DNA from 3 places in the Massilimicrobiota sp. SW1139 genome. Region 3 is predicted to be linked to each of the others. Evidence: a T-box and tRNA genes for the amino acid it is inferred to sense, from the RefSeq annotation. Region 3 holds a T-box; the other regions hold tRNA genes.
The links. The T-box of region 3 lies ahead of leuS (leucine--tRNA ligase). A T-box ahead of a tRNA ligase gene usually reads a tRNA of that ligase, here a tRNA-Leu.

Region 1 (11,013 bases), on a different contig from region 3:
GAAATGGATTAAGGTCTTAGGACCTTTTTCTTTTTAAGCACATAAGTTGTAAAAAGTGAAAGACTATGATAAACTTCAGTATATCAATAAAAGAAAAAACTATAATATGATAAAGGAGGCGCTGCATATGGCAGAAGTATTACATGTAAATAGTCAGGAATTTGAAAATGTTATTGCTCAAAATGATGTTGTTTTTGTAGATTTTTTTGCAAACTGGTGTGGACCATGCAAAATGCTTGCACCAAGTATTGATAAATTGGCTAAAGAACATCCAGAAGCAAAGGTTGTGAAAGTAGATGTAGATCAGGAACCATCTCTTGCAATGCAATTTGGTGTACAATCTATTCCAACATTGATAACTTTTAAAAAAGGACAAGCTGTCAATCGTCAATTAGGATTTGTTCCTTATGAAACTTTAGAAAATATGTTGAAATAAAAAAATATCTCCTAGATTTTTTCTGGGAGATATTTTTTGAGTCTTTTTTGTCCTTCGTCTGATAAAACAATATCTGTTTCAGCAAAATATTGAGCTAAGACATCAGCGTCTTTAAGAATCTCACTATATACATCATCAACTTTATCTTTTTCACTATGTCTAGCAATGGCTTGTTGAATAATAGCTTTTTCATCATCCTGAAATTCACTTAAAATACTACTGATCCATTCACTACATCTTAGACCATGCTGGAATGAGGAATGTTGAGTGAATTGAATGTAGTCATGAAATAATCCAATGATGCCTGCAAGTTCAACATCTAAGTGCTGTTCTAAGGCAAGTTTTTGACATAAAGTAGAGACTTGAATGCTGTGTAGTAAAGCTTTTTGCTTATAAATACCATGACATTGTTCTTCAATATGTGTAAAGAAATAGTCTTTTAATGTTTCATAACGATTCATCTTCTTAACCCCTTTGGATATAAGTTTTTAGCTAAGCCTTGACTTTCTTTATAAAAAGAAAGAGGATAATCTTCTACAAAAATGACACCATAACCTTTGTGGTTTGATCCCTGGATGGCTTCTCCATGCAAATACTGTTTGATTTCATCATCATTTTCATGAAAACGATAAAACTGTTTGACGTCTTTTTGAGTTAATGTTAAAGCTAAAGCAAGACTTGGTTCAAATCTGTTTTTCTTGCATTCCCCTAGATAAAGTCCATTGCGTAAAACACGTATTCCTTGTAAATCAGGGAATTGAGGCATGAGAGCATAAATATGATTATGATTGTCATAAAGATAATCAGGAGTAGGAATGTTGAGATATTTCTGATAAAATTCATCAACCAGTTTTTGATTTTGTTTAGAAATATGAGGTTTCATAGGCTTGTATTTTTTAGATACAGACTGACCATTTTTTTGAATGCAGGCAATGAAATGTCCCTCGCCCTGATAATGATGCGGATATAAACGAACAACTCCATCTAGTCCAATGCCATTAGCCATTCCATGACTTCTTTTGAGTGGCTTTAAACAACAATCATATTGTTCAAGAATATATTTGATTTGTTCTTCATTTTCTTTTGTATTATATGTACAGGTAGAATAAATCAGTATTCCTCCAGGCTTTAATAATTGCATCGCCTGATCAATCAATTGTCGTTGAATATAGGCACATTCCTGTACTTTTTCAGGGGACCATGTTGTGATAGCTTGTTCATCTTTTCTAAACATCCCTTCACCACTACAAGGTGCATCTAAAATGATTTTATCAAAAAATTCAGGAAGAATTTTTGTAAATTGAATAGGATCACAATTGGTTACAATGGTATTTTTTAAACCAAATCTTTCAATATTTTCAGAAAGAATTTTGGCTCGCAATGTATTGATATCATTGGTAATCATTAAACCTTGAGGACCTAATCGACTGGCCACTGCACAGCTCTTTCCTCCTGGCGCCCCACACATATCTAAGATATAATCATCTTTTTGAATGTCTAAAAAATGAGCGACAAGCATGGCACTTGGCTCTTGAATATAATACAAACCACAAGAGAAAAAAGGAGATTTTCCTAATGGGTATTTTTCATAATCAAAATAATATCCATCTGGTACAACTGGATGAGGAGAAATAGCGTCCTGATTGAAATAATGTAGACAATCCTTTTTTAAAGGATTTAAATAAAAAGCTTTAACAGGAGGCTTTTGTAATGATTGTATAAAATCATCATATTCATCTTTTAATATTGTTTTCATTTCATTTTTAAATAATTCATTCATTTTGTTCACCAATGCTATTATACAAGTGAAAAATGTCTATGTAAACTAGAAAAGATATGTTAAAATAAGAAACGGTGATGTTATGAAAAGGTGTCAATGGGCTTATAATGAGCGTTTAATCGCTTATCATGATCATGTATGGGGTATTCCTCAACATGATGAAACGCAATTATATAAAATGTTAGTTTTAGAAGGTTTACAGGCAGGACTGAGTTGGGATATTGTTTTAAAAAAAGAAGAATTATATGATAAGGCTCTTGATCATTTTGATTATCATCGCATTGCCTTATATGATCAAAAAAAATATGATGAGTTAATGCAAACAGAAGGATTGATCAAGAATCGTTTAAAAATGAAGGCAATTATAACGAATGCCAAAGCTTTTCTTGAAATTCAAAAACAATATGGAAGTTTTGATTCTTTTATATGGTCTTATGTTGATTTTCAACCGGTCCCACATCATTATCAGACATCACAGGATGTTCCATCAAGTGATGAACTATCTACACAAATTTCTAAAGATTTAAAAAAACATGGTTTTTGTTTTGTTGGTCCAACAATTATATATAGTTATTTGCAGGCTATTGGTATATATAATGATCATGAAATAAATTGCGATTTTTATTGATTTTTAAAAAGATATGTAATATAATAAATAAGCAATTTGATTTGCCTGAGTGGCGAAACTGGTATACGCACAGCACTCAAAATGCTGCGACCTATGTCATGTCGGTTCGAGTCCGACCTCAGGCACCAATTGAATACAAAATCATGAAAAAGATTTCTTTTTCATTAACATGAAGGTATCGAACAAGATAAAGAATTTTGTTCGATATTTTTTTATGGCTCAATACATATTTTTATACACAAGATGATGAATTGGTTTGACTGATAGCTATTTCAAGGATTTTTGCGTGATAGATTTTCATATAAAATTCGACAGGATAAAAGAAAAAATGACTATATTTGATAATATTCTTGCAAAAAAATGACGAAAAAGTGAAGAAAATAGATCAAAAACATATGTTATTCTATGAATATTTTGGAAATATTGTAAAATAAAATCAGGAGGTGTAAAAATATGTTAGAAAATCATATTTTTGGATGTGTTGATCATATTTATGATGATATTATTTTAAATGGATCTGATGAATTAAAAGATATTATTCGTCAATTTGAAAATGTAGCAGGAGATGAAAGTCCTTATTTTTTAAAGAAAGGTATTATGTTAGCCATGACATTATGTTTGAATCAGCTTCAATTTCAGGATGAATTGTTTGAAGGTGTTTTACAGGAATATTTAGAACATATGATGGAAGCCATTCCTGAAATGAAGAAAACAGTCATATGTCGTATTGTGGTTAGAGAGTTAGAAAAGTATATTCATCGCCAGGTACGTATCCCTTATCATATGCCTTTAAATGAATTAGCATATTATATATTAACCATGTTTCAGGCAGAGGGTACTCATCTTTTTACATTTATAACTGATCAGGGAAAATTTGGTTGTGATCAATGTGATGAAGAAATGTTGGATGATTATGCATCAGATGTTTTCTTAGATGAACTAGATTTGAAAAAGGGGGATACTTTTTCGTTGTGGTATGATTTTGGTGATGATTATATATTTGATATTCAGATTCAAGATATTGAACAACACCCAAATGTACAAACTCTTCATGATATAGAAATTATGGCTGGAGAAGGCTTTGGTATTTGGGAAGATGAACATTCACTTTTGGATATGTATTATCATGATAGACAAGCTTTCGTTGAGCATATTCAAGATTTAGGTTTGAATTTGGATGACTTTATTTTTGAAGAATTTGATGTAGATACAGCAAATGGTGCTTTATTTGATGATTATGAATTTTTAAAACATGCTTATATGTATGATGAATATGAAATGTAATGGTTTGTGTTTTTGAATGGAGACTATAAAAACGTGATTTGAGGATGGAAAATAAAGATAAAATAGATATTCTGTTGATATTGAAAAAAATATTTGACAATATAAAAAAGCTTGTTATAATGTATTAGTGCAATAAATGATAGCAGCACATAGAGGGTTAGCCCATGCGTTTGTGACAAAGGGATGTAGAGTATCTTGCTGCAAAGAGAAATACTTAGTACAAACACACCCTAACTGATCTATGCATGTTATTGTTTTATGCCAAATAAAACAATAGGAGGAAAGAAAATGTCACGTTATACTGGACCACAATGGAAAAAATCTAGACGTTTAGGTTTTTCAACATTAGAAACTGGTAGAGAATTAGCAAGAAGACCATATGCACCTGGTCAACATGGTCAAAAAAGAAAAAAATTAACAGAATATGGATTACAATTAGCTGAAAAACAAAAAGTAAGACATATGTATGGAGTTAATGAAAAACAATTCCATAACACATTCAAAAGAGCTGGGAAAATGGAAGGAGTTACTGGTTACAATTTCTTCTGTTTACTAGAATCTAGATTGGATAATATTGTTTATAGATTAGGTTTTGCAACAACAAGAAGACAAGCAAGACAGTTAGTTAACCATGGACATATTTTATTAAATGGAGTTAAAACTGATATCGCTTCTTGTCAAGTTAAAGTTGGAGATGTTATTTCTGTTAAAGAACGTTCTCGTTCATTAGAAATTATCAAAAATGCTTTAGCTTCTCAAACACATGTACCAGGATTTGTTGAAGTTGATGCTGATAAAATGGAAGGTAAATTCATCAGATTACCTGAAAGATCAGAATTAAATCAAGAAATCAATGAATCACTTATCGTTGAATACTACAACCGTTTAGGATAAGATGATCAATATCAAAGTATTGGACAGTTATTTTGTTCAATACTTTTTTCTTTTGATGGCAGTATATCTCTTGTCTATGTAGGATTTTGGAAAAAGATGATGAAATACCTTTCTATTTATGATAAAATAAAACTTAGGAAAAGAGAGGAATTTTAAATGATGGATAATATTATGAGATTGATTGAACAAATAGGTATACGTAATCTCATTTTTATAGGTATAGGTATTGTTGCGCTTGTAATACTACTTTTATTTTATAGGGGAATGAGATTAAGAAAATATAGGAAATTAATTGTGGATGTGGAAAATCGCATGAATGGTATTAAATCACTGCCATTACAATATCGTTTAGGAAGAGTCCATAGTATTTCTAAAAATATGCCAGAAGTTTTGGAAAAATATGAAGAATATGCTCAGGAATTTGAACGTATTACAGATTATCAGAAAAATCAATTAGGTGTATTGGTTAATGAAGTAGATGAACAGCTTTTTTATGGTAAACTTAGAAAAATATCTTCTAAAATGAAAGAATTAGAAAGTATGTTGAAAATCTATGAAGATGATTCTCAGGTTTTACTGGCAAAAATTGAAGAAATTACTGAAATTGAGAATGTTCAAAGAATTGAAATTATTCGTGTGAAAGAAAAGTATCGACAATTGATAGATCACTATGAAACAATCCGTTTTAAAGTAGAAGATTTTGTTAAGGGCATTAAAAATATTTTTAATAATCTTGATGATTCTTTTGTAAAGCTTGAAGATATGATGAATAATCAGAGATTTGAAGATGCTAAAAATTTAACACAGGATATTGATAAAAAAGTAGACTGGTTAAATGCCCGATTACAGGAGTTACCTGATTATATCGCTATTGTCAGACAGTATATTCCTAAAAAGATTCATTATTTGGATAATTTGATTAAAGATATGTCTAATGGAGAATTTGCGTTAGAAAAGTTAAATGTATCTGCACGTTATCAGGCCATCCAATCCACTTTAGAAACAACAACTCAACATATTCAACAATTACAATTAGAAAATGTTGGTGAAGTCTTACAGAAATTAGTTGATGATATTGATGCTATTATTAAAGATTTAGAAGTTGAAAAACAATCATACGATGATTTTAAAACAAAATGGGATGAATCTTATACAGTTATTACCCAGATTTATGATCAGTATAAACAAGCTTTAATTGATCAGAATCGTATTGAAAATTTATATCTGATTAATGAAGATTATGTTGATATTCAAGAAAAATATAAGGACTTTGATCAGATTTTAAGAGAATCTTATGATTTAGAAGAAGAAATGAATGCAGGTAATTTCTCTTACTTACAAATGATTGACAAAGTTGAAAAGATAAAAAATGCAGCTTTGACTCATCAGGATGACTTAAATTCATTCTTTGCATTTCGTGATCATTTATATTTACAGGAACAGCGTGCTATTGATGAGTTAGAAAATATTAATATTGTATTATTGGAAATCAAATCTGAAATTAAGAATAAACACTTACCTATGATCAATGAATCTTACAAAGATTATATTCAGGATTCATACGATAAAGCAGCACAGATTCAAGCCTATCGTATGCATCGTCCAGTGGAATTGTCTGAATTATCTAAACGTGTTGATAGTGCAAGAGATATTATTTATAAATTATATGATAATGTCCATAACTTAATTGTTACAGCTGAAATGGTTGAAGAAGCTATTGTTTTTGGAAATCGTTATCGTTCTACTTTTTTAGAGGTGAATACTGAATTAACAAAGGCAGAAGTTTTATTTAGAAATGGCGAATATACAAAGGCTTTATCAACTGCAGTAGATATTATTGAAAAGATTCAGCCAGGTTCATATGAAAATTTAATTCAAAAAACAAGCGAAAAGTCCTAATTTGGACTTTTTTAGTGGCTTTTTCTTAATAAAAATGGTATATATACATATAATGAACTATGGAGGAAAGATATGATTTATTTAGATTATGTATCAACAACACCATTGAACCAAGAAGTGAATCATATGTATCAGTCATTATTAAATGATTATTTTGCTAATGCTGATTCGTTATATTCTTTAGGATTAAAAACAAGTGCTTTAATGGAAAAATCAAGAGAATTAACAGCACAATTATTACATGTTTTACCAGAAGAAATTATTTTTACAAGTGGTGCCAGTGAATCTAATAGTGCAGCTATTAAAGGATGTGCTTTTCAATATCAAAACAGAGGAAAACATATCATTACAACTGCAGTAGAACATTCCAGTGTTTATCAGTCATGTATTCAATTAAGAGATGTCTTTGGTTTTGAAGTTGATTTTATATCAGTAGATGCTTCAGGAAATCTTGATTTAAAACAGCTGGAAGAAGCAATCAGACCAGATACAATTTTAATCACGATGATGTATGTAAATAATGAAGTGGGAATGGTTTTTCCTATTGAAAGGGTTTATCAGATGATTCAAAAGATCAATCCAAAAATAAAATTACATGTCGATATGGTACAGGCTTTAGGAAAGATGCCTATTGATCTCACTCATGTAGATTTAGCGAGTTTTTCAGCACATAAAATTTATGGATTAAAAGGAAGTGGTGTTTTATATAAAAAAACATCTACGTCATTAGTTCCATTAATTAATGGTGGTCAGCAGGAACATCAATTGCGTGGAGGAACATCTAATACAGCTACACATACAATGTTTGCGAAAACATTAAGATTAGCTCTAGAAAATTTAGAACAGAAATATCAATACGTGACTTCTTTGAATCATTATATAAGAGAACAGCTCACTCAGATACCTGATATTGTCATCAATACACCTAGTGAGCATGTTTCACCATATATTCTCAATTTTTCATGTGTAGGGTATAAACCAGAAGTGATTTTACATGCTTTAGAAATGTATGAATGTTATGTATCAACCAAAAGTACCTGTTCATCTCATAAGAATGATATTTCAAGAACATTACAGGCGATGGGAATTCGAGAAGATATTGCTAAAAGTGCGATTCGTATTAGTTTTTCTCATCATACGACACAAGATGAATTAGATGAATTTTTATTTTATTTAAAGAAAACTTTAAAAACTATTAAGAAACAGAGGTAATTGTCAATGGAATGTAGTCATATATTAGTCAGATTTGGAGAACTAACAACAAAAGGGAAAAATCGTAAACTTTTTATTCGTAAATTAACACAGAATACAAAGGAAATATTAAAAGAGTTTTCACATTTAAGATATGAAATGTCTTTTGATCGTTTATATATTATGTTAAATAATGAAGATCCAGAGGCTGTATGTCAGAAGTTACAGACAGTCTTTGGCATTCACTCTTTTTCAGTTTGTTATAAAGTGGAAAGTGATTTAGAAAAAATAAAAGAAGTATGTTTACAGATTGTAGAGAAAAATCAAGGGCATACTTTTAAAATCAAAACAAAGCGTAATGATAAAGATTATCCACTTCACTCACATGATATCAATACAGCTATTGCTGGATATATTTTTCATCATACATCAAAAGACTTAAAAGTAGATGTTCATCATCCAGAAATATTAATACAAGTTGAATTGCGTAAAGAATGTACCTATGTTATGGATAATGTGATTCAAGGTGCTGGTGGTTATCCTGTTGGTATTGGTGGAAAAGCTTTATTGATGTTATCAGGTGGGATTGATTCACCAGTTGCCGGATATTTAACATTAAAACGTGGTGTTGATATTGAATGTATTCACTATGCTTCACCGCCATATACAAATGAATTGGCAAGGGAAAAAGTTTTAGATCTTGTTGATGTTTTAAGACATTATACTCATGGAAAAATCACTGTACATATCATTCCTTTTACAGATTTACAATTAGCTGTATATGATCATTGTGATGAAAGTTATGCGATGACAATTATGCGTAGAATGATGTATAGAATTGCTGAAGGAGTGGCACATCAAAATCAATGTTTAGCATTAGTGAATGGTGAAAGCATTGGACAAGTGGCTTCTCAAACTTTGGAAAGTATGTCTGTTATTAATGAAGTGATTCATATGCCAGTTATTAGACCAGTTGCTTGTATGGATAAATTAGAAATTATTGATATTGCTCAAAAAATTGGAACATATGATATTTCTATTCGACCACACGAAGACTGCTGTACAATTTTTACACCAAAGCAGCCTGCTACAAAACCAAAAAGCTATAAAGCTGAAGCATTGGAAGAAACATGGGATTATCAAACGATGATTAATGAATGCATTGAACAATGTGAAACAATTGTTATTGATGATCATTATAAAGAAGTAGAGGATTTGTTTTAATTAAAGAATTTTAAAAAAATTTAAAATAAATGAATAATTTTGTCACCTTGACACAAACTAATTGTGTCAGGAGGTGAAAGCAATGAACTCAAAAAATTCAAAAAATAGATTAGTTGTTCCTGGTGCTCAAAATGCAATTGATCAAATGAAATACGAAATCGCTAATGAATTTGGTGTTAATCTTGGACCTGATGCAACATCTCGTGCTAACGGATCTGTTGGTGGTGAAATCACTAAGAGATTAGTTGAAATGGGACAAAATCAGATGGCAGGTAGACAATCTCAAAATCGTTAAGCTATTATAAAAAATCCTAGTCATAATCTTTATTATGAGTAGGGTTTTTTCATTTTTGATAAAAAGTGTATTCGCTTTCAAATTTTTGTTGAGTTTATTCTACAATTTATGTACAATAAATATATGTTATGTATTGTAGGAGGAATAAAAATATGACAAAAATTATGGCAGTCAATGCAGGAAGTTCATCTTTAAAATTTCAATTATTTGAAATGCCTGAAGAAACAGTCATTACATCAGGAATTGTAGAAAGAATTGGGATGGATGATGGTATTTTTACAATAAAATATAATGGAGAAAAAAAGACAACGACATGTCCGATTCCTGATCATCAGGTCGCTGTAGAAATGCTTTTAAAAGCATTGGTTGATGAAGGAGTCGTGACAGAATTAAAAGAAATAGATGCTGTTGGACATCGTATTGTTCATGGTGGAGAATATTTTAGTGATAGTGCTGTTGTTGATGATGATGTTGTCGCAAAGGTTGAAGAACTTTGTGAATTAGCGCCTTTACATAATCCAGCACATTTAATTGGATATCGTGCATTTAAAGCAGAATTACCTAATGTACAGCATGTCTTTACTTTTGATACAGCTTTTCATCAAAGTTTAGATAAAGAAAGATATTTATATCCATTACCATTAGAATATTACACAGATTTAAAAGTGAGACGTTATGGAGCACATGGAACAAGCCATAAATATGTTTCTGAACAAGTGATTGATATGTTAGGGAATCCAACTGAATCACGTGTTATTGTTTGTCATTTAGGTAATGGTGCAAGTATTTCAGCAGTATTAAATGGAAAATGTATTGATACATCTATGGGATTCACACCACTTGCAGGAGTTATGATGGGAACACGTTGTGGAGATGTTGATCCATCTATTATGCCTTATTTATGTAAGAAATTAAATAAAACACCAGATGAAGTCTTAGAAATTTATAATAAGAAATCTGGTATGCTTGGTATTTCAGGAATTTCATCAGATTCTCGTGATATTGAAAATGCTTTATTTAAAGAAGGTGATGATAGAGCATTATTAACAAGTTTATTGTATGCAAGAATTGTTTCTAAATATATTGGAGCTTATTATGCTGAACTTGGTGGATGCGATGCGATTGCCTTTACAGCTGGTGTAGGTGAAAATGCAGCTTATTTAAGACGTTTGATTATTGATGATGTTTCAAAAGCTTTTGGTGTCTTCTTGGATGAAAAACTAAATGCTGTGAGAAGTGATGAAAATAGAGTGATTTCTCATCAGTTCTCACAAATTAAAGTTATGGTTATTCCAACAAATGAAGAAGTTATGATTGCAAGAGATACAGTCAGATTATTAGGGCTATAAGAGAGTTGAATGATCAACTCTTTTTTATTATGG
Region 2 (11,013 bases), on a different contig from region 3:
GAGTTATTTAATGATTCACAAGCTTTAGAACAATTAAAACATTCTCCTGCTATGTATCTTGGTTCGTGTCGTTATAAACTACCCAATTATCAGGATGATCCTCAAACTTATGAAAGATTATTCCATACTTTTGAACAATTACATATCACGGATTTTTATTATATTGGTGGTAATGATTCTATGGATACAGTTGCAAAACTATCAGCGTATGCCAAGTCTATTCATTCCCCTATTTGTTTTATTGGTATTCCTAAAACAATTGATAATGATTTAATGGGAACTGACCATACTCCTGGTTTTGGTTCAGCTGCTAAATATGTTGCAACTTCTATGCTGGAAATTGCTTATGACAGTTCAATTTATAAATTAAATGCTGTTACAATTGTTGAAATTATGGGGCGTAATGCTGGATGGTTAACTGCTGCCAGTGCGCTAGCAAGAACGCAATGCAATGAAGCACCTGACCTTATCTATTTGCCTGAAGTTCCGTTTTCAACGCAAAAATTCTTAGATGATATTCGTAAAGTTTTTCGTCATAAAAAGAATATTATTATTGCTGTCAGTGAAGGAATTAAAAATGAAAATGGAGAATATTTGGATGCTGATTCTAAATATACAAAACGTGATGCTTTTGGACATGTTTTGCATTCTGGAACTGGTAAAGTCCTAGAATCATTAGTTTATCAGGAATTCAAATGTAAAGTGCGTAGTATCGAATTAAATGTCCTACAAAGATGTGCTATGCATATTGCTTCAAAAGTTGATTTAGAAGAATCATTTCAAATTGGACAAGCGGCTGTTCAAACATCAATGGAAGGACACAGTGGTGTTATGATGACTTTCCAACGTGTTCAAAATCAGCCTTATCAAGTTGAGTACACCTATAAGGATGTTCTCAAAATTGCCAATTTAGAACAACGTATTCCTGTTGAATGGATCAATGATGAGCATAATGATATCACTCAAGAACTTTATGACTATTTAATTCCATTAATTCAAGGAGAAGTTGCGATTACATATGAAAATGGTATTCCATGTTATAGTGATATAACACATTTACGTTATAAATAAAACATAAAAAGAGATTTCACATCAAGTGAATCCCCTTATTTGGACATTCAAATAAGGAGGTTCATTTTATAAAATCTCTTTTTATTTATTTCCAAAAATATATTGGAAAATAAATCTCTGATACCATTTCAATGATTGACTATATTGACGAATCCATTGTTGATAATAGCGAAGGAATTGAAACCATTCTTCATCACTTATTTCATGAGAAGAATATTTAGCTTTATAAGCAAGATTCTTTAACTCTTCATCATCAACATTATGCCAAGAGGATAATTTCCTTATTTTTCTATAATAAGTTAAAACTTTCTGATTGTTATTCATACGTCTTGTTTTGATCATCATCCAATGTGTTGTCAAATAACGATAAATAAAAATGAATATAAAGATTCCAAATACCCCAGCAATAATCCATATATTTTGATGAGATGATCTTGTTGTAACATCTAAATCTACAGGTGTATTCTGTATTGTTTCTTCTTCAGGTTGTGTTGTTGGTACATCACTCGTATTTGCAGTCTGTTGATTTTGACTTGCTATATCATCAAGAGCATCACTGATTTCTTCGATATTTCCCGAAGGTGTCATTTCATAAGGAATCCAACCTTTCATATTTTCATAAACTTCTATCCAGGCATGCGAACGATATTGAGGAATTTTGGCTTCACCATTATGAAAATCACTTTCTAGCATTGTATATCCTCTTACAAAGCGTGTTGGAATACCTAACTCCCTTAACAACAAAGCTCCAGCAGTCGCAAAATGAGTACAACTTCCTTTATGATTTTCAAACAGAAAGTATTCAACAAAATCTTTATCGGAAGGTAATGTTCCTGCATTCAAATCATATTCTGCTTGCTTAGCTAAAAGTTCCTGCACCTGTTGGACTGTTGATGCGATATCAAAATCATATGGATATTCAATATCATTTTCATATAATAAACGCGATAATTGTTGTTTTAATTCATCTGGAACATCTAAATAATGTTGATACACATAATCTTCATATTCTTCATCATACTGCTCAGAAATAAAATAACTATTTTCATCTAGTCCTAATTGAGGATCTTCTTCATAAAGATATAAAACATCCAATGAATCAGAAGTACTTTCTATATATGAATCAAAAAGAACTGGATACTCTTGAACATTATCAATAAAATAGTATGGTACAAATTGAAAATCATATTGACGTTGAGGGAGAATTTGAACACTTTGAAAAGATGGTAAATAATTCAACATTAAAAAATCGCTATACATAGTTAAAGAATGACTATTATCATAATTTTCCGTAACCTCATGCCATTCATTATCACTGTAATTGGCAAGCGAATAAGCTCTTAAATAAGAAGAAAAAGGAACATTGGACTGTACTGTTAAAGCCAATCCATTTCTAAGTTGCACATTGCCTGTAGGTAAAGAACCATCAATATCTCGACTCATACCCGTTTGTGTAGCTATTCCTAAAGGATTTCCTTTTCCGTTAGAAAACCAATCAATCATTTGTGATAAAACCGATGATGATTCTTGTTGAAACAAAGGATTTCCCTCTAAATAAGTAGATGCAGTTACAGACATTATACATAATAATATAATAACCACAATCTTTAAGGTATATTGTTTTTGCTGATATTTTAAAGCCACTGTAAATAATAATGCATAACAGATAAAGATAATAAAGCAATAACTCTCTTGAGAAGAAAGTTCGTGTTTGATAAATACAGGAAACATAAAGAGAAAAATCAAACTGATGATTTTAAGCAATGAAAAATGCATTGTACATACAGTTGATACAATCAAATAGATAACTGGCAACCCAATTATGAATATAATAACTTGATAAAACATATCTCGACTATATAATTCTAAAGGAAGTAATTCATCAAATTTTAAGAAATAATCAAATTCAATAACAGATTGAAGATTATTGATAAAATAATGACACTCACTTTGAAATAATATAATCAACACTAATAATAAAATGATAAAAATGAATACACATGGTTTTTGAGGCATTATCTGATATTTAATAAAATAAAAGTAAAATCCTATTCCTATCATGCCTAAAAGAATAATACTTATATATGTGTTTTCAGGAAAATATAAAGAATGATCATAATTTCCTATCAAACCCATACATCCTAAAATAATCATGAAAACATTAATGATATGGATGATGTATTGTTGAAAAAAGAAGTTGATTGTTTTTTTCATAAGTGATACACCTCCAGATTCTGTCCCTTTATTTGATAAAAAGAACGTGACATGAAAGATTTATCTAAAGTTTTGATAGGATTTTTCATCATCCATCGAACGGTAGTCGCAAGATTATCAACAGAATGTATAGATTGCACATGCATATTTTGTACATCACATGAAGTTACAATTTCAAAAGCAATATTCTCTTTTAATAAAGAAATACATAAAGAATAAAAATAATCAAACTGTAAATCATAGAATGTATTGTTTTCTTTATATTCCATCGCAAGAGTAAGATTTTCGTGAACAGGTTGACTTCCCACCTTAACAAAAAATTCTTGAAATTTTGATGACATATTCCAATGAATATGCTTAAGTTCATCACCTTCACGATATGTTCTAATCTCAAAAATTTCACTATAATCATCGCCTTTTTGATCTGTCAAATAATTTTCTTCTTGTTCATCCAATTGATGAACCTGATGAACAGATACATCTACAAGATGGTAATGTGGCATTACATCAAATGAATTTTGTATGGATACAGTTTTTGAAAAAGAAAAACATTGTAATAAATCAAAACATTTTATTTTCTGAACCTGAATCGTATAATGACCACAATGAGGACAAGGAATCTCTACATCTACTTGCTGATCATGAAGACATACGCTTTTTTCAACTACAATTTGAGAAAAAGCATCTATCATTTGATATTCAATTATAATCTGACCACATGGGATAGGTGTAACACTTTGACGACAAAAACTCAGGTTAATAGTTTCATCACGCAAACAATATGCTTGTTGCATTTTTATTGAGATTGTTGTTTTTCGCATTGGAATAATACTAAGCAATAGACATATACATATTAAACAAAAAGCCATCAAAAACAATAAAAATGAAAAATACCCTGAAACAAAACGCCATAATCCATATAAAAAAGCAAGAAAACAAAAATATTTTAATAAGTTTTTCATACTTTTAATTGAGGTTCTCCAACTGATTCTAAGATTTCATCTACAATCTGATATGAAGAGACTTTGTTCATTTTAGCTTCATATGTCAGTATGAAACGATGAGCCAAAACCATTGGTGCAACATATTGGACATCTTGCGGAATCACATAATCACGATCATTTAAAAATGCATAGGCTTTAGCTGTTTTCATGATAGCTAAAGAACCACGTGGCGATACACCTTGTTCAATTTGAGAATGTGAACGTGTTGCAGTAATGATTTGCATAATATAATGATAAATATCATCATGAACATATATCTGATCAATCATCCTTTGATATTGTAGTATCATCTCAGGTGATAAAACTGATTGTATATCATCTAAAGGATTAGATTTTTGACGTTGTTTCATTATTTCTATTTCCTCTTCAAATTGAGGATAACCTAAACTTAATCGACTCATAAAACGATCCATTTGAGAATCAGGCAATAGTTGCGTTCCAGCAGAGCCAAAAGGGTTCTGTGTAGCAATGACACAAAATGGCTGAGGTAATACATATGTTTTTCCATCTACAGTCATTTGTCCTTCTTCCATCAACTCTAATAAAGCTGCCTGTGTTTTACTAGATGTACGATTCATTTCATCTGCTAATAAAAGATGACAAAAAGCAATTCCTTCTTTATATTCAAATTGCTGTGTCTGTGGATTATACATCGTAAATCCAACGATATCACTTGGCATAATATCTGGTGTTAATTGAATACGGTGATAATCTAGCTGTAAACTTTTTGATAATGCTAATGCTAGATTTGTTTTTCCAACACCAGGAATGTCCTCAAGCAAAATATGTCCCCTAGAAAGTAAAGTAACCAATATTTGAATAATAACCTCATCTTTCCCAACAACAGCTTTTTTGATTTCGTTGACTGTTTGTTTCATTTCTTGATTCATATCTTTTCACCTCTTTCTATCTTTTTTTAGTATAACAGATATAAAATCATTTCAAAATAAATAATAAAAAAAGAAATCTATTTTTCATAAATTTCTTTTTGATATCCAATAATAATTTTTTCACCATCAATAAGCAATGGACGCTTGATTAACATACCATTTTGAGATAATAACAATGCTGCTTCATCTTCATTCATATCATTTATTTTATCTTTTAAATTCATTTCACGATAAAGTTTTCCAGATGTATTAAAAAATGGTTTGATTCCTTTTCCATTTTGACGTATCCAACACAGTAATTCTTCTTGAGTCGGTGTTTCATTGACAATATCTCGTAATGTCACATCTATTCCCTGTTCTTTAAGCTTTTTTAAAGCTTTTAAACACGTACTACAACGTGGATAATATATAAATTCCATTTATGCCACCTCCATTAATGATAAAGCTACTCTTTTTTTCTTCAAATCAACATCATAAACATATACATCTAAAATATCTCCAACATGACATACATCTAAAGCATGTTTCACTTTATGAGATGACATTTTAGAAATATGTATTAAACCATCATTTTTTAATCCAATATCAACAAAGGCACCAAAATCAACAACATTTCTCACAACTCCCTGTAATTTCATTCCTTTTTTCAAATCTTCAATTTTTAAAACATCTTTTCGTAAAATAGGAACATTATATTCATCACGAGGAGAGCGATGTGGAGATATAAAAGCTTCTATTAAATCTTCAGCTAAATAAGAATCTAAGTGTAAATCTTCTTGAATCTGCTGAATAGATACTTGTTCAATCACATCTTTTGCATGTTTTGTACCAATATCATTTTTTTGTAAATGAAGATACTCTAAAAGATGATTCGCATCATTATAATTATCTGGATGAATACTCGTTTCATCTAATTTTTCATTACCAGATAGAATTCTTAAAAATCCAACAGCCAATTCATATGTTTTTTCTCCAAGTTTTTTTACATTTTTAATTTGTTCACGAGATGTAAATTTACCATGTTCTTCACGATATTTCACAATATTTTTAGCTGTAGAGATTGATAAACCAGATACATATTGTAGTAATGAAGGAGACGCTGTATTAATATTGACTCCTACCTGATTGACAACTTTTTCTACCACAAAATCTAACTGTTCTGTTAATTTCTTTTGATTCATATCGTGTTGATATTGACCAACTGAAATAGCCTTTGGCTCAATTTTAACAAGTTCTGCTAAAGGATCTTGTAAACGTCTGGCAATAGAAACAGCTGACCTTTCTTCTACCTGATAATCTGGAAATTCTTCCTTAGCAATTGTACTTGCAGAATAAACGCTAGCTCCCGCTTCAGACACGATGACATATTGTACATCTAGATTATATTTCTTAATAAACTGCGCTATAAAGCTTTCTGTTTCGCGACTGGCAGTTCCATTTCCAATGGCAATAATTTCAATTTGGTATTTTTGAATCATAGACAGTAATATTTTTTCATCCTTAGTGTAATCATCTTTAGGTATAGTAATGAAAACTTTATGAATATCTAACACTTTACCAGTTGGATCAATAGCCGCTAATTTACATCCTGTTCTAAAAGCCGGATCAACCCCTAATACATATTTATCTTTCATTGGTGCCTGTAATAAAAGATTTTCCAAATTTACTGAAAAAACATTTAATGCCTGTTCCTGTGCTTTTTCTGTTAATTCATTACGAACTTCTCTTTCTACAGATGGGAAAATCAAACGTTTAAATGCATCTTTAACAGTATCTTCAATAAAAGTATCTAGCGAAGATTCACGTCTACGCATAACACCATTATAAATATATTGAATGAAGCGATCTGTATCAATATCAATAGAAACTGTTAACACCTTTTCTTTTTCAGCACGATTAATCGCAAGAATTCGATGTGATGCAATATACTGAACCCTTTCCTGATAATCATAATACATTTCATAAATCCCATCTTCTTGATCAGGATTTTTCTTTTTGACATGAGAAGAGATCATACCTGTCTTATAAATCATATCTTTTGTATATTTTCGATAACGTGGTTCATCACTTATTTGTTCTGCAATAATATCTTTGGCTCCATGAATAGCCTCTTCAATAGTTAATACTTGCTCATTTAAATATTTTTGAGCTTCTTTTTCCAAATCGAAAGTTCTAGGTAATTTTAAAATCGATTGAGCCAATGGCTCTAATCCTTTTGCCTTAGCAATAGATGCCTTAGTTTTCTTTTTCTCTTTAAATGGTCTATAAAAATCTTCAACTTCACTTAATTTAGAAGCATTTAAAATATTATGTTTTAATTCTTCAGTCAATAAACCTTTTTCATCAATTAAACGAATAACATCTTCTTTTCGTTCCTGAAGATTGACTTGATATTCATATACTTTTGAAATTTCTCTAATTTGTTCTTCATTTAATCCACCTGTTTTTTCTTTACGATAACGTGCTATAAAAGGAACAGTAGCTCCTTCTTCTAATAAAGATAAAACATTTTGAATTTGTTGTTCTTGAATGGATAATTCTTCAGCCATTTTTTGTATAATTTCTTGATTCATAAAAATCCTCCAATAATAAAAAAACACATTGATAAACAATGCTCAATCAATTGGTGCATCTGATGAGACTCGAACTCACACGGATTAAATCCACTACCGCCTGAAGATAGCGTGTCTACCAATTCCACCACAGATGCGTAAAACAAAAATGGTGCAGGCGATGAGATTTGAACTCACACGGAAATACTTCCACTACCCCCTCAAGATAGCGTGTCTACCATTCCACCACGCCTGCAATTAGCGTTTATATTATAACAAAAATCATATTTCTATGCAATAAGGAATAGAGAATTCACTCTATTCCTTAATCAAATCATAAATAGCTTTTGCATAGATAGCTGTTGCCTTCATTAAATCATCAATAGAAATTTCTTCATTATTTTGATGAATCTTATTATCACTATCTGGGAATTCAATACCAAAAGCAACACAATTAGGCATTGTTTTTGCATATGTGCCACCACCTATAGCCTGTGGTTGATGATTATGATCACCTGTAAATTCAACATAAGCATTATGCAACTTTTGAATCAATTCACTTTGAGGATCTATATATAAAGCTTTTCCTAAATGATGTGTTTCTTTTAATCCATAAATGTTAAGACATTTTTGCATTTTTGCTGTCAACTGTTCATCTGTCACTTCATGAGGAACACGCATGTCTATAATCATATTAACATGTCCATCCTTGTAATTGATAACCCCTAAATTCACTGTTAATGGACCCATTAATCCCGTATAAGCTATACCTAATTTTTCCCCATAACAATCATTATAAAAATATTGATCAATAAATTGAACTAATTGATTTTGTGATATAGTTGATAAATAATGACACATATATACAGCCCCATTAATTCCTAATTCTGGTGTAGAGGCATGAGCAGATTTTCCAATCAAAACAAGTTTTGTATGATTTCCTTCTTCTTCAACATATCCATCTAATTGGTGAGCAGATAAATATTCAGCAAATGATTCTCTATATTGTTTATATGAACCTGTTAAATAAGCTTCACAAACTTCTGGAACAATATTTGCTCTATTTCCAGAATAAAGTCCTATTAAATTATCGTTTTCAATTTCACCAATTATTTTAAAATTAACACCTGCTTTTTCTCCATAGACAACAGGAAATTCTGCATCTGGTGTAAACCCCATTGAAGGATAAGGTTTCTTTGTAAAATAATATTGCATACATTTTGAACCATTTTCTTCATTACATCCAAAAATCACTCTTGTTTTCATTTTCACAGGTAAATTTAATTCACGAATAATTTTAGCAGCATAGTAAGCAGCAATGAGTGGTCCTTTATCATCAGCTACTCCTCGCCCATATAACTTTCCATTTTTTAAAGTTGCTGCATATGGTTCACTGTTCCATCCACTCTCATTGCAAGGCACAACATCCAAATGTCCTAAAATACCAAAAATTTCTTCTCCCTCTCCTATATCAATATGTCCTGCATAACCATCAACATTTTCACAAACAAATCCATCTCTCTCACCTATTTCTAACATAGCATCTAACGCATCACGACATGCTTTTCCAAATGGTTGTCCTTCGTTAGCTGTTGTTTCATCTAAAATAGATGGTATTTTACATAATGTCTGTATATCTTCTATCATTTTATCTTTTCTTTTATAGACTTCTTCTAAAAAATCAATCATTTTAAAATCACCTCTCAATTATTATAGCAAACATTTTTAATAAAACGATACTTTTTGTTAAAAAAATGATATGATATATAAAATGGAGGGAATAAACATATGGAAAATATCAGATTTCATATTACCGTCAAAGCTATTGTCATTTATCATCAAAAAATCCTGATTCTCAAAAGAGTACGTCCTTCTAGTGATGGACTTGGTTTTTGGGAACTTCCTGGAGGTGGATTAGAATATGGTGAAACACCACACCAGGCTCTTATTAGAGAATTAAAAGAAGAAACAAATTTAGATGTGAGAATCATCAAACCAGTGTATACTTTTACAGCCGTTCGACCTGACTATCAAACCGTTGGTATTGGCTTTTTAGCTATTCCAACCAATGATCATGTTCAAATCTCTCATGAACACACTGAATATCGTTTTGTTTCTAGTGACGAATTACTTAATTATGTTGATCAGAAAATCTATGATGACATTATTACAACACTTAAAGAATATGAATCAATGAATATTGAAGACTAAAAAATCAAGGATTCATTATCCTTGATTTTTCTTGTCATAATAATCTTTAATTGCTGAAATAGATTTTTTCTTGAAATTAAAATACATATAACCAACAACTGCAGTTGATAATGCAAATACAACTGTAGTGCCGATAAAAATATTTCTCATTAATTCAGTTGAAGAATTCTTTTCCTTTAAATTTCCAATTTCTTCAAATTGTTGTAAAAATCCATCAGAATATAACATTAAAGTATTTTCTGTTTTTTCATGAAGATAATATGCCATATTACCATTTTCTAACATGATATAAATTAATTCATAATTCTCAAATTTTTTATCTTCAAAAATCCAACCTGGTATATCTAATTTTTCTATTTTTAAAGTAGTAAATTTTAAACCATCAATGTTTTGATTTTTTTCAGGAATATCAACAATGAACATATTAATACCATTTAAAGATATAGGCTCAAATTTAGAAGTTACTTTTCCATCTTCAAATAAATAAAAACTTTTTTCATTATTTTCATCTACTAAATAAACAATTGTTTTATTCATCTGTTCACTAGTCCATGCAGGAATTTCTTTTCCATCTAAAGAAACTTGAGTTTCTTTAAAAGACTTATTTGGTCCTTCAATTCCATCTAAATTTCTAACTACCCCTAATTTATTTCCGTTATACTCGGTATATACAAGTGGAGTTTCATCAACATTAACAACGATTTTATATGATTTTACACTTCCATTTTCAGCTGTACATTTTACTGTAAAAGTATTTTTACCAACATCTAATTTTTTTTCACCAGTTCCACTAACCGAAGCTTTACTATCCTTAGCTTTTGCAGAAATTGTAATTTTTGTTTTATCCGCAGGTAAATTTACAGTATAACTTGTTGTAGAAGCCTTAAAAGAAGGGGAAAGAGTTCCTTCACTAACAGATAAACTAGCTAAAGAATTTTCTTTTGAACGTGTATCTTCTTGTTTTACTTCTTCAGCTGTATTTGTTGTAGACTGTGTACTATTTGTGCTTGAACTAGAGTTTGAATTTTGATTTCCACCTGAAGAACTTTTATCTTTTACATCAAAACTAAT
Region 3 (11,013 bases):
CAATGGCAAATACCGCTTCAGGTTGATCAGCAGATGTTAAATCCACACGTAAAACTTGACTGTTGAATACAGCAATGATTGTTGTAATTAAATGTTCATCAGTCATTGGATGTGAAACTTCACCAACTTTCACATGAAGTTTATCTCCATCTATAGATAATACAGGAACGTGTTTTTCTAATGCACCATCTGTTGTATTCGCTGTTAATTCTACCATTGGTTTTCCACAACAAACAACTGGTACTCCTTTATCAACAATTTTTTCTACTACATTTCCACAAATTGGACATACATATAATTTCATAATCTCTTTCTCCTTTCATGACAAGACCATTGTACCATGTCTTATTTATTATAGCTAATCATATGCACTTTTATTATTCTTTTTTTAATAACTGACAATATGTACGATATGTATAATTATCAAAACAAACAATATCTATTCTTTTGACATATTGACATGGATAGTTTTTAAGCGTTTCTATCGCAATTGTAGCTGCCTGTGATACAGGATAACGATAAGCCCCTGTACTAATTGAAGGAAAAGCAATATGTTGACATTGATATTCTTCAGCTTTTTCCAGACAGCGTATATAACAAGACTGTAATTGTTTGGCTTCATCATGTTGTCCATCACGATAAACCGGACCAACTGTATGAATCACATAACGTGCTGGTAAATGATAAGCCTTTGTGACTTTTGCATCCCCAGTCGCACATCCATGCAACAAACGACACTCAGCCAATAATTCAGGTCCAGCTTTGCGATGAATTGCACCATCCACCCCTCCACCACCTAATAAACTATTATTGGCAGCATTGACTATGGCATCACATGATATTTGAGTGATATCACCATGAATAATTTGAATTTTCATTTCTTTCACCTTCTTTTTTATTATAACAAAAAAGTCATTTGATAGAAACGACTTTTATGCTTTGATCCATTTTTTTATTTTTGTATCTTTTTGTTTCAAGAAATCTATAAATTCATGAACACTCACTTTTAAACAATCTTTTCGAATAATAATGATTTCATTTTTCTTTGCTAATAAAACATATGCATGTTCTGTCTGTGATAAAGTTTTGAGATGAGAGTAAGGAATCTTATTATCAATAGATGTCTGACAATTATGTACAACGACATATTCTCCTCCAAAACTCATTGTATATGTAATCTTCTGTTCATCAATTTCTTCTTTCATCAATTTTAACATTTCTTTGTAATGACTATGAATTAAAAAGAAAATTTCCCCAATACACACAGCACCTAAAACCAATAAAACAACACCTTGTAACATATTTTGATTAACGACATTTATAATACCTAAAATTAATGAAATCACCCCTGTTAATGACAATAAATATTTTTGCCCTGGAGCAATCATGTATTTTTTCACTTCTTTTAATAAATCTTCATCAACAATATTATGACTAATTTGAATTCTATTCATATAACCCTTCCTCCAACAATACACCATTATCCTTCATAATTATGTCTTAGATATTAACTTTTATAAAATTTGATAAATAAAAACAATGATCGGCATTGTGATAATACAAAAAATAACGGACATAACATTCATGATACTCGTATAGCCTGGATGTTTATCATATAACTGGGCAAATTGGGTAATTGTTGCAGCAGCAGGAGCACTTGCAGCCAAAAGACTGATCAACAATATCTGATAAGCATCCTGATGAAAATTTTGTAATCCCAGCAAACGAAACGCCAAAATCACAGCCAAAGGATAAACAATCAATCTCAAAAAACAAATACCATAAACTCTTTTTTCTTTAAAAATAGATAAAATATCAATATTCCCTAATAACATTCCAATCACCAGCATACTTAATGGCCCCACCATAGAACCAACGCTACTTACTGTATCATGAATCAGTGCTGGAAAATGCCAGCGTGCTATAAACATAATCATTCCTAACATAATCGCTATAACATTCACATTCAAGATAATCTTTTTGAAATCATACTGCTTTTCATTACAAACCAGATTTTTTCCATGTGTCCATATTAAAATAGTTTGAACAACCATATATCCACTTGTATATAAAACCCATTCTTCCCCTAAAATAGAAGCTACCAAAGGTATAATCAGATTACCAGCATTAGAATAAATAAGCGTTGCTTTTTCTACAGGCATAAAATGAAAAATTTGCCCTAATAATTTTGTTAATGGAATGAAAATCAAATGAACGACAATGGCCCCAATAAAAGATAAAATCAATCCCATCAGCTTCTCATTTGTAAAATCAATCTGAAAAGAATTTAAAATTGTACAAGGACAAACAATATATAAAACAATTTTAGAAATCACTTTACTATCATCAGGTGGCAGTACACGACACTTTACAGTTAAATATCCCACAAAAATAATAAGAAATAATCCAAAAATATTTTGAGCTAATAAAAGACTTAATTCCATAAATTTCCTCTCCCACATATAGTATATTTATTTTTATCAAATACACGTTTTATTTTCAGGTTTTGAAAACTTTTTATCATATTTCATTACAATTTTATGAATTATGATATAATCATTTTAGACTTATAATGAGGAGAAAAGAAATGAAATTAGAAAAAAGAAAAATTGTCATTATTGGATGTGGACACGTTGGTGTCAGTACTGCATTTTGTTTGATTAATCAAGGTCTATGTGATGAAATTGCTTTGATTGATTTGAATGAAGAGAAAGTTTTAGGAGAAGTTTTAGATTTATCTCAAAGCATTGAATATATGAATCGTAATACACATGTCAAAGTGGGACGATATGAAGACTGTGAAGATGCTCAAATTGTTATCATTACAGCAAGTGTTCCAACCCCTCAAAGTGGTAATGACCGTTTAAAAATGTTAGAACCATCTTTAAATGTCATGAAAAGTATTATTACTCAAATTAAAGAACATCATTTTGATGGACATTTGATTGTTGTTTCAAACCCTGTAGATTTAATGAGTTATTATGCTTATAAACTTTCTGGTTTACCAGCTAATCAGGTTATTGGAACAGGAACAACATTAGATACAGCCCGTTTAAAATATTTCATAGCACAAAAAATCCAAGTTGATCCTCGCAGTGTTCATGCGATGGTCATTGGTGAACATGGAGATAGTGAAATGATTCCATGGTCAACTGTTCGTATTGGTGGCAAGGATATTTATAGTGTTGTTCAAGATAACCAGAGTCGTTTAGGACAAGAACCCTATCAACAGATGAAAGAAGATACAATTCAGGCTGGTTGGGAAATTTTCAATCGTAAAGGGAATACTTGTTATGGTATAGCTTCAAGTACAGTTGGTATTATTCGCACAATCTTACATAATGAAAACCAGATTTTACCTGTTTCAACATTGCTTCGTGGCGAATATGGTCAGGATGATTTATTTATCAGTGTGCCAGCCATCATTGATCGTAGTGGTGTTAGAGAAATTGTTGAATTACGCATGACACCACAGGAACAAGAAGAGTTCAATCAATCTTGTCAACGCCTAAAATCATTTTATGATCTTTTAAATCAATAGTTCTATGCTTAAACATAGAACTTTTTTATATCCATAAATGAATCATAATAGGCGCTAAAAACACAGTGAATATACCTGAAATCACAATAGATAAACTACTCATTGCCGCCTCAATTTCTCCCCACTCAATCGCTTTCGCTGTTCCAATAGCATGGGCACTATTTCCTAATGCCAATCCACGTGCAACAGGATGATTGATATGGAAAACTTTAAAAATCGTTTTAGCAATCATTGATCCAAAAATTCCTGTTAAAATGACAACACCTACTGTCATTGTCGAATGACCACCAAGTAATTCTGATACTCCAATAGCAATCGCTGTCGTAATAGATTTTGGCATCAAAGAATATAAAACTGTTTCACTTGTCTTCAACAAAATACAAAGAACCATAACACTCATCAAACCAGACAGACAACCACATAATAAGCTTACTATAATAGCTCCAAAATGTTTAACCAGTACTTGTGTTTGTTTATATAAAGGAATCGCTAAACAAACAGTTGATGGAGTCAATAAATATGTAATCATTTGTGCTCCTTGATTATATGTCTGAAAATCAATATCTAAAACATATAAAACAAAGATAGTCAAAAAAGCACTGATTAATAATGGATTCAAAAGAGAATAAGACCATCGCTTTCTTATTTGAACAGCCAACCAATATGTTAATAAACTTAATACAATGCCAAAATAAGATGTTTCAATCAATAAATTATTCATTGATATTTTTCCTTTCTATCATATATTGTGCAACTTTCCCTGTCACTACCATTACAATGACTGTACTTATAACAAGAACAATCATAATCACAGCTATGTTTTCAAATAATTCTTCTTTGACATTCATTAAACCAACAGCAGATGGAACAAATAAAACAGGCATAATCAAAATCAGCCAATCTGCAACATCTTCTATTGCTGATAATGGAATCATTTTTGTATAAAGACCAACTAACATGATCAACAATCCATAAACACTTGCTGGAATAGGTAATGGTAAAAAGCTCAATAATTCTCCTACAAATGAAATCAACATAATAATAAGAAACTGATGTATATATTTCATAACGACCTCCTGTTGTGATACCGTGCAACATTATAACATGATTTGACTGATGATTATACTTTTTTATAAATTCATTTGCATTTTTATATTGAATAGATTTAAATATAGAATTGAGGTGATCACAATGGCTTATCAAAAACAATATTATAAAAGAGGGCATTATGTTAAAAAAATCATTGATGATTATTGTGTTTTAGATATCGAAACAACAGGTTTATCTTGGCAAAAAGATAAAATTATTGAAATTGGAATATTAAAGGTCAAAAACAAAGAAATCGTTGAACGTTATAGCCAATTAATCAATCCCCAACAGAATATTAGTCCTTTTATCACTCAACTCACTGGCATTGATAATCAAATGGTAGAGGATATGCCTGTTCTCTCTTCTGTTCAAGATGACATTTTGCAGTTTCTTGGATACGATCCAATTATTGGACATAATACAGCTTTCGATCTTAATTTTATTGCGAATCATTTTCAGATCAATTTATCTAATGAATATATGGATACGGTTCAATTTTGTAGAAAGGTTTATCCTCAAATGCCCCATCATCGTTTAACAGACATGGTAGAATTTTTAGGGCTTTCCACAAATGAACACCGTTCTTTAGCAGATTGCATATCTACATATGAACTTTATGAACACCTTAAAAAAGAAATAATTAGACAACATATATCCATATAAATACCTCAAAAGCATAGCTGACTATCCATTATAAGTATTTGATTTTTATAATGTCTATATATAGAATATAGTCAAGGAGGCTTTCATATGATTCAAATGCTTACCAAAGAAGATATTCAAAAAAGTTTAGAAGATATGGGATGTTCATCCAAACAAGTTCAAGAATTTGTTGATGACTTTGAAAATCATCGTTTTGAATTTCTTTTCCTTTTTTTAAAAAAGAAAAGATATGAAATTCTAGATGAAGTGCATCAAAAACAAAAGAAAATTGATCATCTTGATTATCTGATTTACACTTTAAAAAATATTCAAAATAAAGCATAAGCTTTCTTAAAGGAGGTCAATATCATGCAAATCAAACAGATTATTGAAAATCAAACTTTTGATGAAGAAAGAGCTTTATACAATATACAAAATACTGAAGTGAGAAACTGTACTTTTGCTGGTCCTCAAGATGGAGAATCTGTCTTAAAAGAAACAAGACAAGTCAGAGTTGATCATTGTACTTTTTCGCTTCGTTATCCCTTATGGCATGTACAGGGTTATGAATTAATTCACAGCTCTTTAGATGAATTAACAAGAGCTCCTATCTGGTATTCTCATCATGGTTTGATTGATTCTTGTGATATTCAAGGTATAAAAATTTTAAGAGAATGTAGTGATACAATTATTTCAAATTGTCAGATTCAATCACCAGAGTTTGGCTGGTTCTGCCAGGATATTTCTATTAAAGATAGTGAAATTCATTCTGAATATATGTTACTCCATAGTCAGCATGTTAAAATTGATCATTTGAAATTTGCAGGAAAATATTCTTTCCAGTATATGCATGACTTAGAAATTACAAATTCTTATTTAGATACAAAAGATGCCTTCTGGCATAGCAGTAACGTCATTGTTAGAGATTCTGTTGTCAAAGGTGAATATTTAGGGTGGTTTTCAAAAAATGTCACATTCATTAACTGTCAGATCATTGGAACACAACCATTATGTTATTGTGAAAATTTGAAACTCATTGATTGTGAAATGATTGATTGCGATTTAGCATTTGAATATTCTGATGTACAGGCAACAATCAAAGGACATGTTGATTCTATTAAAAATGTCAAATCAGGAACAATTACGGTTGACAGTGTTGGTGAAATCATCAATGAAGATGCTGTTATGGAAACAAATGGTCAAGTGATCATCAGACAAGCCCCTATAAACAATCCATCTATTTGTCAATGCTGTTGTTAAACGTTAACTGAAAAGTTAGCGTTTTTTGTTATCAATAATTGAACATTAAAAAAGTGAATCTCTGCAATTAAGATACCTTAACTTTTAGAAATTCACTTCTCTCTTCATTCCATGTTTATAAATCAATATTTTTATTTCACAACAATATTGACAATCTTATTTTTCACGACAATAATTTTCACAATATTCTTTCCTTCAGTATGTGTTTTTACATTATCTTGAGCTAAAGCTTCCTGTTTCACGACTTCATCATCTTCATCTTTATTCACAGTGATTTTAGCACGAAGTTTTCCATTAACCTGTACAGCCATTTCAATTGTTGACTGTTCCAACATAGCTTCATCATATGTTGGCCATGGTTCATAAGCTAATGTTTCATCATGTCCAAGTAACTGCCACATTTCTTCACAGACATGTGGAGCGATACAGCTTAACATTTTGACTAAGTTTTCAGCATATGGACGATAAACAGTTTTAGCTTTATAAGCTTCATTAACAAAAATCATCATTTGTGAAATAGCAGTATTAAATCCTAATGTTTCATAATCATGAGTGACTTTTTTAACAGTAGAATGATAAACAAAGTCTAATGAATGATCATTTTCATCACTTAATTTATCAGATTCTACAATCAAACGATACACACGATCCAACCATTTTCTAGCACCGTCAACACCTGTTTCACTCCATGGTTTACTTGCTTCCAAAGGTCCCATAAACATTTCATAAACTCTTAATGTATCAGCCCCATAAGTTTGAACAATATCATCAGGGTTAATGACATTCCCTTTAGATTTACTCATTTTTTCACCATTTGTTCCTAAAATCATACCTTGATGATATAATTTCTGGAATGGCTCAGGATGTGATAAATATCCTTTATCATATAAATAACGATTCCACATACGAGAATATAATAAGTGTCCAACAGCATGTTCTGGTCCACCAACATATAAATCAACTGGTAACCAGTGATCCAATAACTTTCTATCAGCAATCGCATGATCATTATGTGGATCAATATATCGCATATAATACCAGCTACTTCCCGCACTTCCTGGCATTGTACTTGTTTCACGTTTTCCAGCTTTTCCATTCACAGTGACATTCACCCAGTCTGTAGCTTTATCCAATGGTGATGCCCCACTCTTAGAAGGTGAGTAATCTTCTAATGGTGGTAAAATCAATGGTAATTCATCATCTGATAATGCAACGGAAGTGCCATCATCAAAATTAATCACTGGAATTGGTTCTCCCCAGTATCTTTGACGTGCAAAGATCCATTCTCTTAAACGATAATTCACTTTCTTTTCACCACAATGATGATCAGTTAACCATTGAATCATTGTTTCAATGGCATCTTCTTTATTCATACCATTTAAGAAATCAGAATTAATATGATTTCCATCCTGTGTCCATGCTTCTTTTGTGACATCTCCACCTTCAAGCACTGGAATAATTTCAAGGCCAAATTTATTCGCAAATTCCCAGTCACGATCATCATGAGCAGGAACCGCCATAATAGCACCAGTTCCATATCCTGCTAAAACATAATCTGAAATCCAGATAGGTATTTTCTTTTGATTCACTGGGTTAATCGCATAAGCACCAGTAAAGACACCTGTTTTATCTTTATTTAATTCAGTACGTTCTAATTCAGATTTTGTAGCACAGACTTTCACATAGGCTTCAATCGCTTCTTTTTGCTGTGGTGTTGTAATCTTAGCCACCAATTCATGTTCAGGAGCTAACACACAATAAGTTGCGCCAAAAAGCGTATCACAACGTGTTGTAAACACAGTAAACTGTTCATCATGTCCATCAACTTGAAAATGCACATGAGCGCCAATAGACTTTCCAATCCAGTTTCTTTGAATTTCTTTAGTAGATTCAGGCCAATCAACATCCTCTAAACCAGCCAATAATTTTTCAGCATAAGCAGGAATATCAATAACCCACTGTTTCATATTCTTTCTAATAACTGGGTATCCCCCACGTTCACTTTTTCCATCAATGATTTCATCATTAGCTAAAACAGTTCCTAATTCTTCACACCAGTTCACTGGAATATCCACATTTTTAGCTAAACCATCTTCATAAAGTTGTTTAAAAATCCATTGTGTCCAATGATAATAATCAGGATCGCAAGTAGAAATACATTTATCCCAATCAAATGAAAAACCTAACATCTTTAACTGATGTGTAAAAGTTTCAATATTATGACGTGTAAATCCTTCAGGGTGATTTCCTGTTTTAATCGCATATTGTTCAGCTGGTAATCCAAAAGCATCAAATCCCATTGGATGTAAAACATTATATCCCTGCATTCTTTTCATACGTGACATAATATCTGTCGCTGTATATCCTTCAGGATGTCCAACATGTAATCCTTGTCCTGATGGATATGGAAACATATCTAAAGCATAGTATTTAGGTTTTGAAAAATCCCAAACATCAGTATAGAAAGTCTGATGTTCATCCCAATATTTTTGCCACTTTTTTTCAATGGCCTGATGATCAAATGGCATCATTTATCCCTCCTTATAATATAAAAAGCCGTCCTTCTAAGGACGACTTGATCGCGATACCACCTTAGTTCATATATGGAATCCATATATGCTCTCAAAACTTTAACGCAGTTAACGACAAAGACTACTCTTTTCATCTTTGTATCTCCAAGGCGAGTTCATTGTCTAACCTGTCTATTTCCACCAACCATAGACTCTCTAAAAAGTATCAACAACTACTACTCCTTTTCATCGATTCTAAACACAAGATATTATATCATATGTTTATTATTTTGCAAATCTTTTCTTAAATTTTAGGAAAATGATACATAACAATAGCTCCTGCAATCGCAACATTTAAAGATTCAATCGCTTGAATAGGAATATATAAATGAGCATCACATGCATCTAAAACAGCTTGAGAAACACCCTGTCCTTCATTACCTAACACAAAAGCCATTTTGTCTTGTGGCTGATAGTGATGAATAGGTTGTGCCTGATGTAATGATGTTCCATAAACTCTGACATCATTTTGTTGGAGTGACGTGATAGCTTCTATCAAATCCATTTGACAGATGGACATTTGAAAAAGTGCTCCCTGTGTTGCACGAATGACTTTATCATTATATAAATCCACACTATTATAGGACATGATAATTTGATCATAGCCTAGTGCTAATGCTGTTCTGATAATTGTTCCTAAATTACCAGGATCTTGAATATTATCTAATAACAGATAACGCTGATGATTGGTATTGAAAAGACGATGATGTGGTTTATGACAGATGGCCATAATAGGTTGTGGTGTCTTTGTAAAAGCGAGCTTTTCCATGACATTGGAAGATACATAAATCGTTGGTTCTTCAAATGTTTCATGAAGCATTGTAATAATTGTTTCAATACAATTGGCTTTTTTAGCTTCTTCAACCAAATGATACCCTTCAATTAAAAATCGATCTTCTAAATCACGGTATTTCTTTTGTTTCAATTTCATGATTTTTTTTATTGTTTCATTTTGTATAGATGTAATCATGTATGCTTCTCCTTTAAACGTTTTTGAATTTCCTGATAACAAGGCATTCTTTGAGCTATTTCCTGATAAAACAAAGCAGAGTGATTAGGCTGTAAAAAGTGTACGAGTTCATGAAGAATGACATAATCAATAAGTTCTTTTTCCAAATGAATAAGTCCTAAATGAAAAGAAACACGATGATCACGATAATAACAGCTTCCCCATCGACTCTTATATTTTTTAATCTCAATCAAAGGCATATCTAAATCAAAATCATAAGCCAAATAAGCAATGATTTTCTCTTCAATGTAATCATGTAATATTTGACGACACGTTTTTTCAATACATGCTTGTATATCACGATGATAAACATAAATATCCCGATGATGAAATTGACATTTTTTTATTCCTATATCACGTAAAACAATACGATATCGCTGATTAAAAATCAAGACATATCCATTATCACAATATTGAGCATAAGGCTGATAAGTATTGATTTGTTTCAGTAAGCGTTTTTGATAAGTCTGTATTGTTTTTTCAATATATTCTAATGGTGTTCCATAAGGTGCACTGACATATAACATTCCATCTTTAACACGCATTCGTATATTTTTCATATACTTATATGTTAACTGATATGTTATAGTTTCACCATTTAATAAGATTTGATACTCTTTCATAAAACTCCCTGTATAAATCAAAATATTTATCCCATATTATATAAGAAAGGACTGATAAAATGCGTGAAGCACTTTTAATGAATCTCAAAGGATTTTCTCCAGCACAACTCCAAGAAACGATTGATGAAGGTATTGCTTCTCAAGAAGAAACAATTCTTGTTGGTTTAGGTGTTCTTTTTGAAGAATACTATAATTCTTTGGATCAGACTTCTAAACAACATTTTTTACAAAGCCTGAGTGCTCTTTTATAGACCATTTGATGGTCTTTTTTTATGAATA

Region 1: it encodes a tRNA-Leu, which carries the amino acid that the T-box ahead of leuS (leucine--tRNA ligase) is inferred to sense. The anticodon was not compared.
Region 2: it encodes a tRNA-Leu, which carries the amino acid that the T-box ahead of leuS (leucine--tRNA ligase) is inferred to sense. The anticodon was not compared.

What each region holds. Positions count from the first base shown of each region.
Region 1 covers NZ_SJOR01000007.1:15,434-26,446, forward strand. The annotation lists gene E0K96_RS05460 (ABC transporter ATP-binding protein) at 1-12, shown strand, start outside; gene trxA (thioredoxin) at 128-436, shown strand; gene E0K96_RS05470 (HD domain-containing protein) at 448-897, opposite strand; gene E0K96_RS05475 (RsmF rRNA methyltransferase first C-terminal domain-containing protein) at 894-2,216, opposite strand; gene E0K96_RS05480 (DNA-3-methyladenine glycosylase I) at 2,299-2,844, shown strand; tRNA gene E0K96_RS05485 (tRNA-Leu) at 2,888-2,972, shown strand; gene E0K96_RS05490 (plasmid pRiA4b ORF-3 family protein) at 3,298-4,128, shown strand; gene rpsD (30S ribosomal protein S4) at 4,417-5,022, shown strand; gene E0K96_RS05500 (septation ring formation regulator EzrA) at 5,182-6,921, shown strand; gene E0K96_RS05505 (cysteine desulfurase family protein) at 6,994-8,133, shown strand; gene thiI (tRNA uracil 4-sulfurtransferase ThiI) at 8,140-9,336, shown strand; gene E0K96_RS05515 (alpha/beta-type small acid-soluble spore protein) at 9,419-9,631, shown strand; gene E0K96_RS05520 (acetate/propionate family kinase) at 9,784-10,980, shown strand.
Region 2 covers NZ_SJOR01000021.1:15,698-26,710, forward strand. The annotation lists gene E0K96_RS10095 (6-phosphofructokinase) at 1-1,071, shown strand, start outside; gene E0K96_RS10100 (transglutaminase-like domain-containing protein) at 1,153-3,285, opposite strand; gene E0K96_RS10105 (DUF58 domain-containing protein) at 3,282-4,079, opposite strand; gene E0K96_RS10110 (AAA family ATPase) at 4,244-5,179, opposite strand; gene E0K96_RS10115 (arsenate reductase family protein) at 5,257-5,598, opposite strand; gene E0K96_RS10120 (Tex family protein) at 5,599-7,752, opposite strand; tRNA gene E0K96_RS10125 (tRNA-Leu) at 7,804-7,889, opposite strand; tRNA gene E0K96_RS10130 (tRNA-Leu) at 7,902-7,987, opposite strand; gene pepV (dipeptidase PepV) at 8,050-9,420, opposite strand; gene E0K96_RS10140 (NUDIX hydrolase) at 9,520-9,942, shown strand; gene E0K96_RS10145 (cadherin-like beta sandwich domain-containing protein) at 9,958-11,013, opposite strand, start outside.
Region 3 covers NZ_SJOR01000020.1:19,894-30,906, forward strand. The annotation lists gene E0K96_RS09925 (desulfoferrodoxin family protein) at 1-304, opposite strand, end outside; gene E0K96_RS09930 (O-acetyl-ADP-ribose deacetylase) at 378-878, opposite strand; gene E0K96_RS09935 (hypothetical protein) at 933-1,454, opposite strand; gene E0K96_RS09940 (AEC family transporter) at 1,515-2,444, opposite strand; gene E0K96_RS09945 (L-lactate dehydrogenase) at 2,588-3,541, shown strand; gene E0K96_RS09950 (LrgB family protein) at 3,567-4,262, opposite strand; gene E0K96_RS09955 (CidA/LrgA family protein) at 4,255-4,608, opposite strand; gene E0K96_RS09960 (3'-5' exonuclease) at 4,733-5,293, shown strand; gene E0K96_RS09965 (hypothetical protein) at 5,381-5,617, shown strand; gene E0K96_RS09970 (DUF3737 family protein) at 5,642-6,532, shown strand; gene leuS (leucine--tRNA ligase) at 6,664-9,060, opposite strand; T-box leader at 9,096-9,301, opposite strand; gene E0K96_RS09980 (TrmH family RNA methyltransferase) at 9,347-10,072, opposite strand; gene E0K96_RS09985 (M48 family metallopeptidase) at 10,069-10,671, opposite strand; gene sspI (small acid-soluble spore protein SspI) at 10,794-10,985, shown strand; gene E0K96_RS09995 (hypothetical protein) at 10,980-11,013, opposite strand, start outside.